DNA from 2 places in the Paenibacillus sp. EB106-06-01-XG199 genome. Region 1 is predicted to be linked to the other one. Evidence: predicted binding sites of a transcription regulator. Region 1 holds the regulator's gene; the other holds the start of a gene.

Region 1 (10,096 bases):
GACGCCGCCAAGCACACAAAGCCATTGTTGATTCATTGACAGTGGCTTTTTTGTGTTTGTGCAGGGCTGTGGAAATGCTGTGGATAATTTTCAGGAAGTGCAGAAAACTTACACACATGTGGATACAATATTAGAAAGGCAACTACCTCTGAAAGATGTGGATGAAAGACATATTCTCGGAGATTCGTCAAGAGAAAATCCAAGTAATACACGGGTTTTGTGGATAATATGTGGAATTTGTGGATAGAGACTGTGGAATCGTGGATAACTATTTTTTGCCGGAAAGATATTCTTTCCGGTTCTTTGTGCTGCTGTGTATAAGTTGTGGATAACCATTGGATTCTATATAATCTTTCTTGGCGGATTCGCGTACCGTTTCTGGGCTTGATATACTCTTAATAAGCACTATTCTATTTGATAATGAGGTGAAGGTATTGGAGATCAGGCAATTGCAGCTGGAGGATTTTGAGGCAAGCCTTGGCTTGTCCGAGTACGCTTTTCAATTCAAACTTAACGGTGACGACAGAGTGAAATCCAAACAAAAGTTCAAGCCGGAAGGAGTCTGGGGCATTTTTGAGGAAGGGGAGCTAAGTGCGAAGCTGACACTGCTGCCTTTTCAGGTGTATGTGCAAGGCAAAGCGGTCTCCATGGGTGGGATTGCCGGAGTGGCGACATGGCCGGAGAACCGCAGACAGGGACTTGTGGCCAAGCTTTTGTCCCACACGCTGCAAACAATGAACGAGTCAGGTCATACATTATCCTTCCTGCATCCCTTCTTGATTCCTTTTTACCGCAGGTTTGGGTGGGAGATCTACTGTGAATATAAGAAGTACACGATACCGGTGGGCAAGTTTCCGCGGAAGGCCGAAATGGAGGGGCATGTAGAGCGCGATAAAGCGAACATTGAAGTATTGGAACAGTTATACGGGCGCTTTGCTTCCGGGTATAACGGTGCGCTGCTTCGTGATCGTGAATGGTGGGAGAACAGCGTAGTGGATGAGGATACACATCATTGTGTGTTTTATTCTGCAGCGGGTGAACCGGGAGGTTATGTGCTTTATAAAATAGAGAACAAAGAACTGGTTATTGATGAATTCATTTTTATGGACGAAGAAGCCCGCCGGGGATTGTGGACTTTTCTCGCTAACCATGATTCGATGGTCACCGCTGCGAAATTAAAGCTGGTGCCAGCCGATGATATGCTGCCGTTTTTGCTTCCGGATCCCCGTATTCCGCAGGAGAATTATCCTTATTTTATGGCGCGTATTGTTAATGCCAAAGCCTTTGTGGAAGGACTCACCTTTAAGGAACAGAGTGAGCTGCAAAAGCACACGTTGTATATTGAGGATGAGCATGCCCCTTGGAACGAAGGGCTGTGGGAGTGGAAGGTCGATCAGCAAGGCGAGGCATCTTTAATACAAGTAGAGGGTAACGGAGAGCAGGCAGATTTGCGCTGCGGTATTGGAACATTGACGGTGCTGCTGCTTGGATACAAACGTCCGGGAGAATTGCACCGCTGTGGGCAGTTAACCGGCAGTCTAGAAGCGGTGGAGTGGCTGAAAGGGATTATGCCGCAGGCACGGACCGCATTGTTTGATTTCTTTTGATCGTAAGCAGCTCTTCCGCGCTGAATGAAGCAGGGAGAGCTTTTTATTTTTCATATTAAAAAATGCATGTTGATCTAAGGGTTATTCCGAATACAATGGCGGCAATAAGTAAAAAATAAGACTAACCACTTGGAATTCAGTGAGAATATGTTATAATATGAAAAAAGTCAAAGAAAGTCAAAGTCAACGCATCCCAAAATCAGTCTCTCCTAAGTTGTAAAGCCTGAAAGGCAGGACATTGTGTCCGATTCGCCATCAGGTGCTTCGGTTAAGTTCTTAAGAGATCACCGACGGACGGATGTACAGCAAGAATTACCCTAACGCTTTGAACACTGGAGGATGAGTGATGCGTAATATCTCCGATATTATCGAACAATATCTGAAGAATATTTTGCATGAAAGTCCCGAAGGTACGGTGGAAATTCAGCGTAATGATCTGGCGGACCAGTTTTCCTGTGTACCGTCGCAGATCAATTATGTCATCAGTACGCGCTTTACTTTGGAGAAGGGCTATGTGGTCGAGAGCAAACGTGGAGGCGGAGGTTACATCCGGATTCAGCGCTTTGAGCTTCCTCAGAATGTGGCGCTTTACGCACATCTCAAATCCACGATAGGCAATGATATTGACCAGAATTCCGCCGAAGGGCTGATCTACCAGCTTGAGGAGGCCCTGTTCTTAACCAAGCGTGAAGCGTGTCTCATGCGCGCCGCTGTTTCCCGGGATTGTCTGACGATTAATCTGCCCTACCGGGATGAGATTCGTGCCAAGATTATGAAAGCCATGCTGATTTCTTTGCTTGGTAAATAATACGAATGGTAAGGGGGACACCGCTTATGCTTTGCCAGGAATGCGGCGTCAAACCGGCTACCCTTCATTTCACCAAAATTGTGAGTGGAGAGAAGACGGAATTTCATATTTGTGAAAGCTGTGCGCGGGAGAAGGGGGAGTTAATTCCCGGAACCGCGGGCGGGTTCTCCATTCACAGCCTGCTCTCCGGTTTACTGGATCTGGAAGGTTCCGGCAAGGAGAAATCCGCGGCAACCCAAAATGCACAGGGACTGAAATGCGAGAATTGCGGCATGACGTATTCCCAGTTCAGCAAACTTGGACGGTTCGGCTGCAGCTCCTGCTATAAATATTTTGACAGCACGCTGGATCCGCTGTTCCGAAGAGTGCATGGCAGTACCGCTCATGTAGGCAAGCTGCCAAAACGTGCGGGGGCACAAATTATGTGCAAACGGCAAATTGATGAACTGAAGTTGGAATTGCAGCAAAGCATTATGCAAGAGGAGTTCGAAACTGCAGCCGAGCTGCGGGATCAGATCCGCCGACTTGAAAAAGAAATGGCACAAGAGTAAAGTCTTTCATATATAGGGGGGATGCGGCATGTCAAGTCTCCGGTTTACCGAACAAGCGCTTAGTGACTGGATGCGCTGCGGTGGCAGCCATTCTGAGATTGTAATCAGCAGCCGTATGCGTATCGCCCGCAATCTGGAGCACCTGCCTTTTCCTTTGCTGGCATCTGCCGAGCAGGCGGAAGAGGCGCTGGAGCAGCTGGCACCCGTGTTTCAGGGAGAAGCTGCAGCGGACTTTGGTACCTTTCAACTGCTGAAGCTGGATGAGCTGGATGAGCTGGATAAAAAAGTGCTGGTGGAGAAACATCTGATCAGTCCAAATCTAGCCAATGATTCACGGGGTGGAGCGGTCATTCTGAACGAGGATGAGTCGGTCAGCATCATGATCAATGAGGAAGACCACCTCCGGATTCAATGTCTGTTTCCCGGCCTGCAGGTTAAAGAGGCTTGGGTAAGGGCTACGGCCATCGACGATATTTTTGAGGCTTCTGTCAATTATGCCTTTGATGATAGAAGAGGGTACTTAACGAGTTGTCCCACCAATGTAGGAACCGGGCTAAGAGCCTCGGTGATGCTGCATTTGCCGGCACTGGTTATGACCCATCAGATCAACCGGATTCTATCCGCTGTAAATCAGGTGGGACTGACCGTAAGAGGAATTTATGGTGAGGGCAGCGAAGCAGTAGGGAACATCTTTCAGATATCCAACCAGATTACGCTGGGACAGACCGAAAGTGAAATCATTGAGAATCTTCACAGTGTGGTCACCCAGATTATAGAGCATGAACGGAATGCCCGTGAACGCCTGCTGGTTGATTCCGCACTGCGGATTACCGACCGGATTAAACGTTCTTACGGCATTTTGTCCTATGCGGCAGTAATGGAGCTTAAAGAGTCGGCCCAGCGGTTATCCGATTTGCGGCTTGGAGTCGATTTGGGGATACTGGAAGGGCCTTCGATTTCAGTGCTGAATGAGCTGAATGTCAAGACACAGCCCGGATTTTTGCAAAAGCTGTTCGGCGATGAGCTCACGGCTACTGAACGTGATATGTACCGGGCAAAGCTGCTCCGGGAAACACTGGGATCACAACATTAATTATAGATATTTATTATTCGTGGAGGTGCAGGAGATATGATGTTTGGAAGATTTACGGAACGCGCACAAAAAGTGCTGGCGCTGGCGCAAGAAGAAGCTGTTCGTTTGGGACACAACAACATTGGGACAGAACATATTTTGCTCGGACTGATTCGTGAAGGAGACGGCATAGCCGCGAAAGCTCTAATCGGACTTGGTCTGGGTCTTGAGAAAATTCAGGATGAAGTGGAAACACTGATCGGCAGAGGACAGGAGCAGCCAACAAACATCGCGTATACTCCTCGTGCCAAAAAAGTTATTGAGCTGTCGATGGACGAAGCCCGCAAGCTGGGACACACTTACGTCGGCACTGAGCATATCCTGCTCGGACTTATCCGTGAAGGCGAGGGTGTAGCTGCCCGTGTACTTAACAACCTGGGGATCAGCCTTAACAAGGCCCGCCAGCAAGTGCTGCAGCTGCTCGGCAGCAGCGAAGCTACTTCCAGCCACAGCGGTGCGCCTGCCAATGTCAGCACACCAACGCTGGATGGCCTGGCCCGTGACCTTACCGCCTATGCCAAGGATGGCAACCTGGATCCGGTTATTGGCCGCAGTAAGGAAATTGAACGTGTCATTCAGGTGCTGAGCCGCCGGACGAAGAACAATCCGGTGCTGATCGGTGAGCCTGGGGTTGGTAAAACAGCCATTGCCGAAGGTCTGGCCCAAAAGATCATCAATAATGAAATTCCGGAAACGCTGCGCGACAAACGCGTAATGACTCTGGATATGGGTTCTGTAGTAGCCGGAACCAAATACCGCGGTGAGTTTGAAGACCGCCTTAAGAAGATTATGGATGAGATTCGCCAGGCAGGAAACATCGTGCTCTTCATTGACGAGCTGCACACCCTGATCGGTGCAGGCGGTGCGGAAGGTGCCATTGACGCCTCCAACATCCTGAAGCCGGCTCTGGCCCGTGGAGAGCTGCAATGCATCGGTGCCACTACGCTGGATGAATACCGCAAATATATTGAGAAAGATGCAGCCTTGGAACGCCGCTTCCAGCCTATTACGGTGGATCAGCCTTCTCCTGAGGAAGCTGTACAGATTCTTTACGGACTACGTGACCGTTATGAAGCCCATCACCGTGTGAAGATCACGGATGAAGCCATCGTAGAGGCTGTAAAACTGTCCGACCGTTACATTCCTGACCGGTTCCTTCCGGACAAAGCAATTGACCTGATTGATGAAGCCGGTTCTAAGGTAAGATTGAATTCTTACACGATTCCGCCGAATCTGAAGGAACTGGAAATGCGTCTGGATGATATCCGCAAGGAGAAGGATTCAGCCGTACAGAGCCAGGAATTCGAGAAGGCTGCAGCACTGCGGGATACGGAGCAAAAGATCCGCGAGGAACTGGACACGACCAAGAACCAGTGGAAAGAGAAGCAAGGCCGCACCGACTCGCAGGTTACACCGGAGGATATCGCTCAAGTGGTAGCCAGTTGGACCGGCATACCGGTCAGCAAGCTGAAGGAAGAGGAAACCGACCGTCTGCTTAATATGGAGTCTATCCTGCATGAACGGGTAATCGGCCAGGACGAAGCCGTCAAGGCAGTCAGCCGGGCCCTCCGCCGGGCACGTGCAGGACTTAAGGATCCTAAACGCCCTATGGGTTCTTTCATCTTCCTGGGTCCAACCGGGGTTGGTAAAACCGAGCTGGCACGGGCGCTTGCTGAAGCAATGTTCGGTGATGAGAATGCGGTGGTCCGGATTGATATGTCGGAGTATATGGAGAAACACTCCACTTCCCGTTTGGTAGGAGCGCCTCCAGGTTATGTGGGTTATGAAGAAGGCGGACAATTGACCGAGAAGGTACGCCGTAAACCATATTCCGTAGTACTGCTGGACGAAATTGAGAAGGCTCATCCAGAAGTATTCAACATCCTGCTGCAGGTGCTGGAAGACGGCCGTCTGACCGATTCCAAAGGCCGCGTGGTCGATTTCCGCAACACTCTGATCATTCTTACCTCCAATGTAGGAGCGCAGGCGATCAAGAAGAATTCGACACTGGGCTTCACAGCGGTGCAGGATGCGGGAGCAGACTACACCAATATGAAGGGCAAGGTTATGGATGAGCTGAAGAAGAGCTTCCGTCCCGAGTTCCTGAACCGGATCGATGAGATCATTGTCTTCCACTCTCTGGAAGAAAAGCATATCGCAGAAATTGTTACGCTGATGTCCGATGAGCTGCGCAAGCGGCTGCGTGAGTACGATGTGGACTTTGAGCTGACAGAGGGAGGCAAAGCCTTCCTGGCCAAAGAGGGCTATGATCCAGCCTTCGGCGCACGTCCGCTTCGCCGGGCGATCCAGAAGCATATTGAGGACCGGCTGTCTGAAGAACTGCTGAAGGGCAACATCAAAAAAGGTGATTCCCTCAAGATTGATGAGGTGAACGGTGAGCTTGTCGTAACTACCGTTGAGCCGCCAGCAGCTTCCCTGGAAAAAGAAGTAGAAACTGAGAAATAATATCCATCTGTGAAACATAGCTCCCGTTCCTCCGTATAGAGGGGCGGGGGCTTTTTGTTGCTGTTCAGACCCTTTTGGTGATAATTCATCCGAATTTCAGGAAAGTTAATGAGATACTCCTCAAAAGTAGCTCTGAACTGACCTTCCGTTCAAGGTGCAGAAATGGTAAACTTTGAATAAGAGAAAATTATCCGCAATTTAAGCAGTTCAGACGGTAAGGAGTACACATGGCTAAACCAAAAACTAAATTTTTCTGCACCGAATGCGGCTACGAATCGCCGAAGTGGTTCGGCAAATGCCCGGGCTGCCAGGCATGGAACTCCATGGTTGAGGAGACCGAAAGCGTAGTCAAAACACAAGGAATGAATGCACCTATTTTTCAGAGTAAAGAAAAGGCGCAATCGATCATAAATATAGAAAGTGACAAAGAGCCCCGTATATTGACAGGCATCGGTGAGCTTAACCGGGTTCTCGGCGGAGGTATTGTGCCGGGTTCGCTGGTGCTGGTCGGAGGCGACCCCGGCATCGGGAAGTCAACCCTGCTGCTGCAGACCTCGCATGCATTGACTACTCAAGGTTTACGCGTATTGTACATCTCGGGAGAAGAATCTGTTCGGCAGACCAAACTCCGTGCCGATCGCCTCGGGGCGTTGTCGGCAGAGCTGTATGTACTGTGCGAGACGAATATGGAAAGCATCGAGGAAGCCATTGAACAGATCAAACCTCAGTTCCTCGTCATTGACTCCATCCAGACGGTATTCATGCCGGAAGTAACCAGTGCACCTGGCAGCGTGACACAGGTTCGGGAATGTACGACAAGATTTATGCGTATCGCCAAAATTCGCGGGATCGCAACCGTACTTGTTGGTCATGTCACCAAGGAAGGCGCGATTGCCGGGCCCCGAATGCTGGAGCATATGGTGGATTGCGTGCTCTATTTTGAAGGAGAGCGGCATCATACGTACCGGTTGCTGCGGGCAGTCAAAAACCGCTTCGGTTCAACCAACGAGATCGGTATCTTTGAGATGGGGGAGATCGGGCTTACAGAAGTGGAGAATCCCTCCGAGCTGTTCTTGTCCGAACGTCCGCTAGGTGTAGCGGGTTCAGCAGTAGTGGCGAGTATGGAAGGAACCAGACCGGTGCTTGTTGAGCTTCAGGCACTTGTCGCTGCAACTCATTTCCCTTCCCCCCGCCGGATGTGCACAGGTATGGACCACCAGCGGATGGCGCTTATTATTGCAGTGCTGGAGAAGCGGATGGGGATGTTCCTGCAAAACCAGGATGCTTATCTGAACGTTGCCGGTGGGGTAAAGCTGGATGAACCGGCAGTAGATTTGGCTGTAGCTATCAGCATTGCTTCCAGCTTCCGCGATATATCAACCAAGCCTTATGATGTCTTCTTTGGTGAAGTCGGTCTCACCGGTGAGGTCAGGGGGGTCTCACGCGCGGAAATGCGGGTGAAGGAAGCGTCTAAACTTGGCTTCCGGAGAGTGATTATGCCAGAGAAGAGCATGAAAGGCTGGAAACATCCGCAGGATATCCAGATTATTGGCGTCAGTACCGTAGCAGATGCACTATCGGTCGCGTTAGATTAGGGGGCATAGGAAGATGAAAGAATATAATCAATTAGATAATATGAATGATCTGCTGAGGATGGCGGCACCCGGAACTCCCTTCCGGGAAGGTCTGGAGAATGTGCTGCGTGCAAAGACAGGAGCTTTGATTGTTGTCGGATACAGCCCTGAGGTGATGGAAGTTGTCGATGGGGGCTTCTCCATTAACTGCGATTTTTCACCCAATTATTTATATGAATTAGCCAAAATGGACGGAGCCATTATTCTGAGCGAGGATTTGAAGCGGATACTGTACGCAAATACGCAGCTTATTCCCGATTCCTCCATCTCATCCATTGAGACAGGGATCCGCCACCGCACTGCAGAGCGTGTCGCCAAGCAGACGGGCAAGCTGGTGGTATCCATTTCCCAGCGGCGCAACATCATTACCCTATATCAAGGTTCCATCCGTTATGCGCTTAAGGAGATTGGGGCAATTCTGGCCAAGGCCAACCAGGCTATACAAACCCTTGAGAAGTACAAAGCAGTACTTACCCAGGGTTTAACGAACCTTTCCGCTTCTGAATATGAAGGCATCGTTACCGTGGTTGAAGTTGTCGGGGTGATCCAGCGGGTGGAGATGGTACTGCGCATTAAAATGGAAATCAAGCGCTATATCAACGAACTCGGCAACGAAGGGCGCTTGATCAGCATGCAGATGGAAGAACTGGTTGGAAATACAGAGGAAGAAGCATGGCTTCTGTACAGAGACTATGCAAGAGAGGAACAGGAGGACAAAATCCGCGAAATTATTGCCGGACTCAAACGTTCCAGCGACGATGAGCTGATGGATGACAATCATATTGCCCGTCTGCTTGGTTATTCCTCTACAGCGATTGCCTCCGAGGAAGTCGTTACTCCGCGCGGGTACCGGCTGCTTAATAAGATTCCACGCCTGCCGAATGTGATCATCCACAATCTGGTGGAGCGCTTCGAAATGCTGCCGAATCTGATGACCGCGAGCATCGCGGAACTCGATGAGGTCGATGGAATCGGAGAGGTTCGGGCACGAAATATCCAAGACGGACTTAAACGTCTGCAGAAACAAGTTCTTATTGACAGGCAAATGTAAATAACATACAATCACGTAATATTGAAGAAGTTAGGCTCAAAGTAATAAAATAGAGGTGAAGAAATGATACAAAAATCAATTCCGAGTCTTTTTACCATTGGTAACCTGATGCTTGGAATGTTTGGTATCATGATGGCGTTTGACGGCAAGCTTAGCATGGCCGCTATCATGGTGATTATCGCTATGCTGCTTGACGGACTAGATGGCCGTGTAGCGCGGGCGCTGGGCTGCGAGAGTGAATTTGGCAAAGAGCTGGATTCCCTATCCGATGTCGTATCCTTTGGTGTGGCACCTGCGCTAATTATGTATCTTACAAGCCTGCAGGATTTGAGTTCTGCGCTCGGCTGGACTGTAACAGCAATATTCCCGGTATTCGGGGCGCTGCGGTTGGCCCGTTTTAATGTCCGCCCGGGAATCCCCGGATATTTTGTCGGTTTGCCTATTCCTGCTGCAGGTGGCGTGCTCGCCACACTGGCTCTTTTTCATAAAGATGTTTCTGCTCCATTCATGATTGTTGCCACTTTGCTCTTATCTTATCTGATGGTCAGCACAGTCAAATACCCTAACTTCAAGAAGATCGGACTGCCCAAAAAAGCGGTCGTTGGTGCGCCGTTAGTGATTATTGTGGCGGTAGCAGTAGCAGTTGTGTTCCCGGAGCAGATTGCCAAGATGATCTTTGGACTGCTCGCGCTGTATGCTTTGTACGGATTTAAGCATAATATTGACCGGCTCACGGCACGTCGCCGTCACCGCCGCAGAAGACGTTCGGAAGACAAGATCTATCACTCCAAGAACGGGTAGTATGCAAGTTATTCCTCTGTATGATAGTTCCTTTATATATACCGAA
Region 2 (10,096 bases), on a different contig from region 1:
AAACAAAGGAAGCTGGCTGCAGGCTGGCACCGCCGACAAGAGCGCCGTCGATGTCGCTTTGACTCATGTACTCCGTTACATTCTCAGGCTTCACACTACCGCCGTATTGAATACGCACAGCTTCAGCAGTTGCTTCATCATACAGACCTTTTACAAGGGTACGGATATAAGCAATAACTTCGTTGGCATCCTGGGAAGTGGAGGATTTGCCTGTGCCAATCGCCCAGATAGGCTCATAGGCGATAACCACCTGAGCAGCCTGTTCGGCACTGAGACCGGCAAATGCAGCTTCGGTTTGAACTTTGCACACATCTTTTGTTTGATTAGCTTCGCGCTCTTCAAGCTTTTCGCCTACACAAACAATTGGAGTGATGCCGTGACGGAATGCCGCATGCATCTTTTTGTTGACGATTTCGTCCGTTTCGCCAAAATAAGCGCGACGTTCGGAGTGCCCGATGATAACATAATCAACGCCAAGGTCCTTCAGCATTACACCGCTGATTTCGCCTGTATAAGCGCCGTTATCTTCGAAGTGCAGGTTTTGTGCACCGATCTTGATGCTTGTGCCTTTTACTGCTGCTACCAGTGCTGGCAGGTTAGTAAATGGAGCGCAAACAACAGTCTCTACGCCTGCTACTTCTGCTTGGCCTTTGACTTCAGTGATGAAGCCTTCTGCTTCCGGAACGGTTTTGAACATCTTCCAGTTCCCGGCGATAATAGGTGTTCTACTCATAGTAATGGATTGCCTCCTTCTACCTTCTACGTCTTACTTGTCGTTCAGTGCTTCTACGCCAGGAAGTGCCTTGCCTTCCATGAACTCGAGTGATGCGCCGCCGCCAGTGGAGATATGATCCATTTGGTCAGCCAGGTGGAATTTCTCTGCTGCAGCTGCGGAATCACCGCCACCAATTACAGTGTAACCTTCGGTTGTCGCACAAGCCTGTGCTACAGCCTTTGTACCTTCAGCAAAGATGTCGATTTCGAACACACCCATAGGTCCGTTCCATACAACCAGCTTGGAGTTTTTGATGATATCGGCATAAATCTCACGAGTTTTAGGACCGATGTCCAGACCTTCCCAACCCGCAGGAATGTCAGTTGTATCAACAATTCTGGTGTTGGCATCTGCGCCGAACTTATCGGCTACAACTACGTCAACCGGAAGTACGAAATTTTTGCCCAGTGCTTTAGCCTTCTCGATAAATCCAAGAGCAACATCAAGTTTGTCGTTGTCTACCAAGGAATTTCCGATTTCGAAGCCTTGAGCTTTAGTGAATGTATAGGAAAGGCCGCCGCCGATCAGTACATTGTCAGCCAAAGTCAGCAGGTTGTCGATAACGTCGATCTTGTCTTTAACCTTGGAACCGCCGATGATGGCAGTGAAAGGACGCTCAGGGTTCGAAAGAGCTTTCCCCAGAACAGACAATTCTTTCTCCATCAGAAGACCAGATACAGCCGGCAGGAAGTGAGCGATGCCCTCAGTCGAAGCATGTGCACGGTGAGCTGCGCCGAATGCGTCGTTGACGAACAGGTCAGCCAGTTCCGCGAACTGCTTAGCCAGTTCAGGATCGTTCTTTTCTTCACCCGGATAGAAACGGACATTCTCAAGCACAAGTACATCACCGTTGTTCAGTTCAGCAATTTGTGCTTTAACAGCATCGCCGATCGCCTCATCAGCTTTGGCAACTGGTTTGCCGAGCAGCTCGGACAGACGTACAGCAGCACCGGTAAGGCGCATGGAATCAACGAATTGACCCTTAGGACGGCCCATATGGCTGGCCAGAATGATCTTTGCACCGTTCTCGATCAGGTATTTAATCGTTGGAAGTGTTTCGCGGATACGTGTATCATCAGTGATTTTACCGTCTTCCACTGGCACATTGAAATCGACGCGTACGAATACGCGTTTGCCTGCTACTTCTACATCACGGACGCTCTTTTTGTTCATGATTAGTTTCCTCCACACCCATATTGGTTCACTCACGAATCCATTTAGAAAGAGCGGAAACAAGGAACTTCTGTTTCCGCTCTATAGATGCTGCTTATATAAAAACGATCTTATTGAGCAAGTTTAGCGAAGTGTTCCAAAGTGCGAACAAGTTGTGCAGTGTAGGACATTTCATTGTCATACCAAGCAACAGTTTTAACCAGTTGTTTGTCGCCAACAGTCAGGACTTTAGTTTGTGTTGCGTCGAACAGGGAACCGAAAGTCATGCCTTTGATGTCGGAAGATACGATTTCATCTTCAGTGTAGCCGTAAGTTTCTGGATCGGAAGCTTCTTTCATTGCTGCGTTCAGCTCTTCAACAGTAACGCTCTTGTTAAGGACAGTAACCAGCTCAGTCAGGGAACCTGTAGCTACAGGCACACGTTGAGCAGCTCCGTCAAGTTTGCCTTTCAGATCTGGAATAACCAGGCCGATGGCTTTAGCAGCACCGGTAGTGTTAGGGATGATGTTCTCAGCAGCAGCACGGGCACGTCTGAAGTCGCCTTTAGCGTGTGGAGCATCAAGAGTGTTCTGGTCACCAGTGTAAGCGTGGATAGTTGTCATCAAGCCTTCAACGATGCCGAACTTGTCGTTCAGCACTTTTGCCATTGGAGCCAGGCAGTTAGTTGTGCAAGATGCGCCGGAGATAACTGTTTCAGTACCATCCAGAATGTCATGGTTAACGTTGTAAACGACAGTTTTCATGTCGCCTGTAGCTGGAGCGGAAATAACTACTTTCTTAGCTCCGCCTTTCAAGTGTTTCTCAGCTGCTTCTTTAGTTGTGAAGAAACCTGTGCATTCCAGAACGATGTCAACACCGAGGTCGCCCCAAGGAAGTTCTTCAGGGTTGCGGTTAGCCAGAACCTTAACTTCTTTGCCGTTTACTTTGAAGAATCCGTCGTGAACTTCAACTTCACCCTGGAATTTACCTTGAGTTGTATCATATTTAAGCAAATGAGCAAGCATCTTAGCATCAGTCAAGTCATTGATTGCTACCACTTCGATACCTTCTACATTTTGAATACGGCGGAATGCAAGGCGTCCAATACGTCCAAAACCGTTAATACCAACTTTTACACTCATTGAATAGTTCCTCCTAGATTTCGTTTTATTTATTCAAGACAGGCCGTTAAGCTTGTCAAGACAACAATGTTAAGTATAATGCAAAATAACTGCGAATGCTCTCCAGAAACTGGATGCTATAGGACCTGCTGTATTTGTGCGTCAATTTCTTTGCCGATTTCGACAGCCGCTGCCTCGTCTATGACGAGTATATCCTCTTGCCCAAACCGCAGCATCGCATGAATGGCCTTCGCCTTGCGTTTGCCTCCGGCGATTCCGATGACAACTTCCGTCCGGATAATATCCTCCAGTCGCAGTCCCATCGTCAGCATGGTATGGACAACCTGGCCGTCTTCATTGAAATAGTAGCCGAACGATTCGGCAACCGCGCCTTCTTCCTGTATTTCCGAGACCGTAGTCTCATCAAGCTTACGGCGGTGGGTCATTTCAATGGCATCGCCAATTCCATGAACAATAATACGCGATCTACGGATGATTTGCACGATTTCTCCAATATTGGAGTCCTGCGCCAGCGATTGATAAGCATCTCCGCTGAGCAGATCGGGTACATGCAGCAGCCGATAATTGGCTCCAAGCCGTTTGGCCATCGTCGAAGCAATGGTATTAGCTTGAATCTCCATACTTTCCCCAAGTCCTCCGCGCGCCGGAACAATCCAGGCGTTCTTATAGGAATGGGATAACGGCGGTGTCAGCTGATCGGCCATTTCGGCCAGTGTCGAACCGCCGGTGACAGCAATCGTATCGCCTGCACGGAGCACACCCAGCAACGCTTTGGCGCCTGCCCGGCCCAGCTCACGTTTGGTAAACAACGATGTCTCACAATCGCCAGGCACTACTATGACTTTACTAAGACCGTACGTTGAGCGAATCTTCTCTTCCAGATCATCCAGGCCGAACAAGCTCTTGGCGATCGGCTCCAGCAGGTCAAGCAGTCTGCGCCCGGCATCGCTGATGCGCATGCCGACACTCTCGATCTCAATGAGCCCTTGCGATTTCAGAAGATCCGTCTCGGCGCGCAGTACCCGCTCAGTCATATCAAGCGAAGCGGCGAGCGTCCTGCGTCCGATAATATCGGACAGCATGATCTGATGTAGAATCGTGTACCGTCTCTTAAGGGTTTCCATGAGATCAGGCAGAAGCTGCTTTTGGATTTCTAATAAATTACGCATACTTTCACTCCTGCAACTTCGTCTTTCTCTATTCCCTTGTTCGTGGTCTCAAAATGTCCCGGGTTAACTTTTTAAGTCCCACCCATATTCTACCCAAATATTACGCGGAGTGCAAGTCTCCCGAGAGTATAATTCTCAACCTCTTTTCATCTTATACATCATCACAGAGATCCGGGGAAAGATATTTTCTAAACAACAGGATGAACCCATTGCATTTGAATAATAAGTGTATTATAATAATTTCTGTTGCGCCCGTGGTCCAATGGATATGACGTAGGCCTCCGAAGCCTGAGATCCAAGTTCGATTCTTGGCGGGCGCGCCATTTTTTTCTTATTTGTCTATAATTTAGCAACACCTATACTAATAATTAACCAAAGAGCCAGGTGATGGCTCTTTTTTTGCAACTAAGTTTGACTTTCTTTGACTTTTTGTTTGAATTTGTTTATCATGTGGTTAATACGGTAACAGTAAAAATGAACACATTCGAAGAACCAATTCAAGGAGGTTTTCCACGTGAGTTATATTCCTATGGTAGTAGAACAGAGCAACCGCGGTGAGCGCGCTTATGACATCTATTCCCGCCTGCTGAAGGACCGCATCATTTTCCTTGGAACGGAGGTTAATGACGTGGTAGCCAATTCCATCATCGCGCAAATGCTGTTTCTGGCTGCCGAGGATCCGGAGAAGGATATTCACCTGTATGTAAACAGCCCTGGTGGCTCCATTACAGCGGGTATGGCTATATTTGATACAATGCAGTACATCAAACCGGATGTATCGACGATTTGCGTAGGTATGGCCGCTTCGATGGGAGCTTTCCTGCTGAACGCCGGTGCCAAAGGCAAACGTTTTGCACTCCCTAACAGTGAAATTATGATTCACCAGCCTCTGGGCGGTGCTCAAGGTCAGGCTACGGACATCGAAATCCGCGCCCGCCGCATCCTCAAGCTGCGCGACAAGCTGAACCGCATTCTGTCCGAGCGCACAGGACAGCCGCTGGAACGGATCGAAAAGGATACCGACCGCGACTATTTCATGACTGCAGCTGAAGCAGCTGAATATGGTATTGTCGATAAAGTTATCGAGAAAACGCTGCCTGCCGGCGTTTAATACATGCAACAACAAAGAGGCTGGTTGGGACCACTAAGTGATCCCCGCCAGCCTCTTTTGCTGTTTTATAGTCCAGGTGCATTATTCTATTGATGAAGAATTAACCCAGACGCCCATACCCCAACGCATCCAGCTTCCCGGCGATAACACGGTAACCTCTTCCGTTAGGATGCAAATGATCTATTGACAGCAGCCCGCGCTCGTTGCCGGCAAATTCATTATATATAGAGGCGAACCGGCATACCGGGCTGCTATATCCCGCAGCATAGCGGTTAAACTGCCGCACCCAATCCGTCGCTTCCGTCAACTGGGGATAGGGGTTATACAGTCCTACTATTCTGATAATATAGGGTCTCCGCATGCCCGCCTTCAACTGCGAAAGCGTGCCCATAATGTCATTCAAATTACGCTTGCATTCCCGTAGCGCTTTTTGCAGTACCGGAGCCAGATCGCCCGGCCGGCCGGCCGCCGCTTTGGCCGACTTGATCAAATCGTTGCCGCCAATGGACATCGTAATCAATTCGGCCTCGCTGATGGCAAGCCGATAGTTGTAATCCGCCTTCAGCCTTTGCTCCAATCCATCTGTGGTCAAACCATTGACTCCCAAATTGGATAATTCGATCGGTACCCGCAGCCGCGCCTCGGCCATCCGGCGGTAGACCGGAACAAACCCATTGCCCGGCAGAGCTCCAAATCCTGTCGTTAACGAATCGCCAATCGCCGTATACTGAATACTCATCGTTACTTTCCCTCCCCGCTCCTAAGCTGGTTTCTCCTTTAGCTTATGAACGGTTAGGTGATCCGGTAACGGAGAAATGTCCGTATCCGGCATTGGCGGATTCGCAGTCAGGTCACTGTATTTACTTCAATGCGGCAAATGGACTGCTTCCGCTGGGGAGCAGCTCCTTGAACGTGAAAGTAAACTCAGGGAATCCGGCAGCATACGCAGTGTATTCATACAGCTGGAAGAAAAGGACCGCCTTGCCGTCTTTCAAATAGAAATCCTTCTCCGTATTCAGGCCGGTGAAGCCGCCAAGATACCCGCCATCCGCTTTCAGCAGCTTCGCCAGCTTTGCATTAAGCTCTTTTTTATAGTTGGGGTTGGCTCCGAATAAATCTCCAAGCAATAGCTGCTTTCCGTCCTTGAGTGAGAAGGTAAAGGCATTACGGTAGGTCATTCCATGAGCGCCGCCGGTATACCCATACTGGCTGGTCACAAGGCTGAGCACCCCGTCCTGATTGTACGTAACCACGTATCCTCCTTCGTATTCATAGGGGCGGTCATCTTTGGCTCTAATCGCAATTTCTTTCTCAGCCCCTTCCGCATACTTTAGGAACGTCTGCTTAAGGGTATTATTAATCGCTGCCTGCGCTTTGGCATTGTCCAAACCGCTGATTTGCGGGTAATCCAGCTTGATCGGCGCGTCCTTGTAGTCCTTGCTGTAAGTTTCAGTCGTTACCGTAATCGGATTTTGTGTTTTCTTTATCACATTTAACCGTCCGGAGGCAGCATTCCAATCCCCCTTATAGCCCAAATAATCGCTAAGCAGATCAAAGGGAACATACAGACGGTTATTTATAATCTTGCCTTCAAACTCTCCCAGGAAATAATTATTGACCGTGATGGAGGTGCCGTAATCGGAGACCATCAGCTTGGTTCGTGTAATTCCGTTCCCGATCGTATAAGTTTTCTCCGTTTTATCATAAGTCAACGGCATACCCAGAGAATCACGCATAAAAGCAACCGGCACCCATACTTTTCCTGCGCTTACGATCCCGGTATGCTGTGAAATCGTTCCGTTTGTTTTTAATACAACAAGTGATGAATTGACCTTAGCCTGTGTCTTGGCCGCTGCGGCCTGGCTCGTCTCTGCAGGCAGAAGAGCTCCGCCCAGCAGCAATCCTGCTGCCATTAATCCTGCGCCCCATTTCCGGGCCTGTTCTTTCGACATATACTTCATACTTTTTTCCCCTTCCGCTGATACGATGATTGACTCTTCCCATTATAGAATAAACAGCAACCGTGGTTGTTACAACGCTCCTTACAGTTTCTTAAAGTTTCCCTGCAAATATTACGAGTCTTATTACATTACTTTAAACAAATTGAGAGATTTCACACCTGCTTCTGTACTTCAAAAGCAAAAAGAGGCGTTGCCTCCGCCATCACAGCGGAAGCAACGCCTCACCCGTTGCTACTTATTTCAGCTCGTACATTACACTAAGCTGGGTAGATACTTTAACCTCTCCCGCTTCAACCGAAGTGCCTGCAGCCATATCGGCCGATGCTTTGGACATTTGGGCACTCTCCATATAGACAACAGGATTATTACCGTCATCGTTCTGGATTACCGTAACGACCTGGCCCAGACTGCGTTTGGCCACTTTGGCAATCGCAGCTGCCTTCACATCTGCATTAGCCATTGCTTTCTCAATAACCTGTGCTTCGAATGCAGAAGGATCCTCAATGGCAAACCGAGCACTTCCGATGTTGTTCGCTCCCGCTGTAGAAGCGGCATCCAGCAGTCCCCCGACCTTAGTCAGATCGCGGTAAGAGACTTGCAGCGTGTGCTGGGCGTTATAACCCTTAACCTGTTGACCGTCTTTTTCAGTGTAGGCGTAATTAGGCTGCACATAAAATTGGGTGCTCTGAATATCCTTATCCGCAATACCCCAGGTTTTTTTCAGCAGGTTGGTCAGCTTGGTGATTTTGGCTCCATTGGACTTCTGTGCTTCTTCAGCTGTTGCAGCAGAAGTGCTGACGCCAATCGACAGATACACGATATCCGGCTTGATCGAAAGCTCGCCTTTACCTACAACACTAACGACATTTCTCTGCACGTCCTCAGCAGCGTAAGCCTTTTCAGGAGCCAGGAGCACTCCGCTTAACGCCGTACCCCCTACCAATAAACTTCCCGCCAGCAATACGGTACCGACTGTTTTGCCCCATTTCTTCATCCTTGCCATCCCCTTTCATTCTCCAAAAATTGTTGGTACCCTCTAGACGGAACTGCTTGGCAAAAGTTGCATATCCCCCAAGGCTTTTGAAGAAAAAATTTGCAGAGGTTACATTCCGCCTGCATTTCACGTCTCGATCCAGAACCTCCGGATCACGTTGCCGTCCTCTTCGATGTATGAACTATCCTCCAGCCCGCCGTTTCTGCGGATCGTCCGTTCGGAAGCGATATTGCTGTCATCGCAAACGACAAGCGCTTTGGCAATCCCAAGCCCGCCCGCCTTCAGCAACGCCTGTCTCAGAAGTTCGGTTGCCAATCCCTTGCGCCGCTCAGAGCGAAGTATCCCATATCCAATATGTCCCCCGCTCTGAAGCAGTTTCTCAGTCAGGCGATGCCTTATATTTACTGCACCCACCACTTTGGAATCGGCATTCACCAACCAGTATGTAGAACTAGGTACCCAGCCTTCTTTAAGATTTACGCCATCCGCGTTATCCTGCAAATACCGGACCATAGCCGCGAAGTCGGTGGGATCAATGCCAATTACCCAAGGGACGAATATCTCTCCGCCTGCCAGCCATTCTTCGTAAAATGCCAAGTACTGCGGCGCCAGCTCTACTGTCGGCTCTGCTAAAGTCACCTGATTGTGCATGCTCATTCTCCTTCTAGTCTCATCAAATTCAAATTCCCTAAACAAGGTAATAAAAAAAGCCCGCAAAGGGGCTTTTTAAACTGGCCGTCTCCCGGAGAGGGAGCGCAGCAACGTTTCTGGTGTACAAATAAGTAAGAACTTGCAAGATTATTGGTTCTCAAGCTCTTCCTTGCTTACAAGACTAGTCAAAGCGGTTACAGCTTGATCCGCATCGGCGCCATCCGCGCTAATATAAATCTCCGTGCCGGAACTGATCGCCAGGCTCATAATGCCCATGATGCTTTTGGCGTTAACCTTTTTATCGTCTTTTTCCACGAAAATCTCCGACGAAAACTTGTTAGCTTCTTGCACGAACAATGCTGCCGGCCGAGCGTGGAGCCCCGTCTTCAACCGTACAACTACCGGGTGCTTTGTCATGAAACGCTTACCCCCTATTTGAGATCTGCCCAAAAATTTCACATTAATTTTATAATATTATATCATTATAACCTCATCCACACTAGAAAAAAAATAATCAGCTTCCCCGAAGCTTATCAGCCAGCTCGTCAATTTTGCGCAAACGGTGGTTTACACCGGATTTACTGACCGTTCCCTTCAGCATCTCGCCCACTTCCTTGAGGTTGATGTCCGGGTGTGCCAAACGGATTTCAGCGACCTCGCGCAGCTTATCCGGCAGGCTTTCCAGTCCCACTTCACGCTGCAGCAGCTTGATGTTCTCAATTTGCCGCACCGCAGCGCCAATCGTTTTGTTCAAATTCGCTGTTTCACAGTTGACGATCCGGTTCACGGAGTTACGCATATCACGCATAATCCGCACATCCTCAAATTTAAACAACGCTTGATGCGCTCCAATCAGACTGAGAAATTCAATGATTTTCTCGCCTTCCTTGATATATAGGATAAAGCCTTTCTTGCGCTCTATGCATCGGGCGTTCAGGTGAAATTCCCCAGCCAGATCCACCAGCGCTTTGCAGTGCTCCTCATACATGGAGGCGATTTCCAGATGGTAGGAAGAACCTTCCGGGTTGTTGACCGATCCCCCCGCCATAAATGCACCACGCAGATATGCGCGCTTACAGCAGTTCTTACCGACGATTTCCTTGTCGATCCCATCGGTAAAGATGAAACCTTCGGAAACAAT

Evidence for each region. Region 1 encodes CtsR, which represses protease genes until heat stress. Its sites were predicted from a motif close to ATGGTCAATAAAGGTCAAACA; they were not measured.
Region 2: a site for CtsR is predicted at 4,647-4,667, ahead of clpP (ATP-dependent Clp endopeptidase proteolytic subunit ClpP). Genes of this name have one in related genera too.

What each region holds. Positions count from the first base shown of each region.
Region 1 covers NZ_JBYTDQ010000019.1:47,198-57,293, reverse strand. The annotation lists gene AC3WT9_RS33345 (GNAT family N-acetyltransferase) at 435-1,607, shown strand; gene AC3WT9_RS33340 (CtsR family transcriptional regulator) at 1,954-2,415, shown strand; gene mcsA (protein-arginine kinase activator protein McsA) at 2,442-2,966, shown strand; gene mcsB (protein-arginine kinase McsB) at 2,995-4,059, shown strand; gene clpC (ATP-dependent protease ATP-binding subunit ClpC) at 4,096-6,564, shown strand; gene radA (DNA repair protein RadA) at 6,792-8,159, shown strand; gene disA (DNA integrity scanning diadenylate cyclase DisA) at 8,173-9,249, shown strand; gene pssA (CDP-diacylglycerol--serine O-phosphatidyltransferase) at 9,313-10,050, shown strand.
Region 2 covers NZ_JBYTDQ010000014.1:30,792-40,887, reverse strand. The annotation lists gene tpiA (triose-phosphate isomerase) at 1-733, opposite strand, end outside; gene AC3WT9_RS31245 (phosphoglycerate kinase) at 767-1,948, opposite strand; gene gap (type I glyceraldehyde-3-phosphate dehydrogenase) at 2,059-3,069, opposite strand; gene AC3WT9_RS31235 (sugar-binding transcriptional regulator) at 3,186-4,238, opposite strand; tRNA gene AC3WT9_RS31230 (tRNA-Arg) at 4,487-4,561, shown strand; gene clpP (ATP-dependent Clp endopeptidase proteolytic subunit ClpP) at 4,753-5,349, shown strand; gene AC3WT9_RS31220 (GDSL-type esterase/lipase family protein) at 5,450-6,088, opposite strand; gene AC3WT9_RS31215 (PdaC/SigV domain-containing protein) at 6,210-7,310, opposite strand; gene AC3WT9_RS31210 (SIMPL domain-containing protein) at 7,546-8,304, opposite strand; gene AC3WT9_RS31205 (GNAT family N-acetyltransferase) at 8,431-8,955, opposite strand; gene AC3WT9_RS31200 (HPr family phosphocarrier protein) at 9,103-9,372, opposite strand; gene whiA (DNA-binding protein WhiA) at 9,470-10,096, opposite strand, start outside.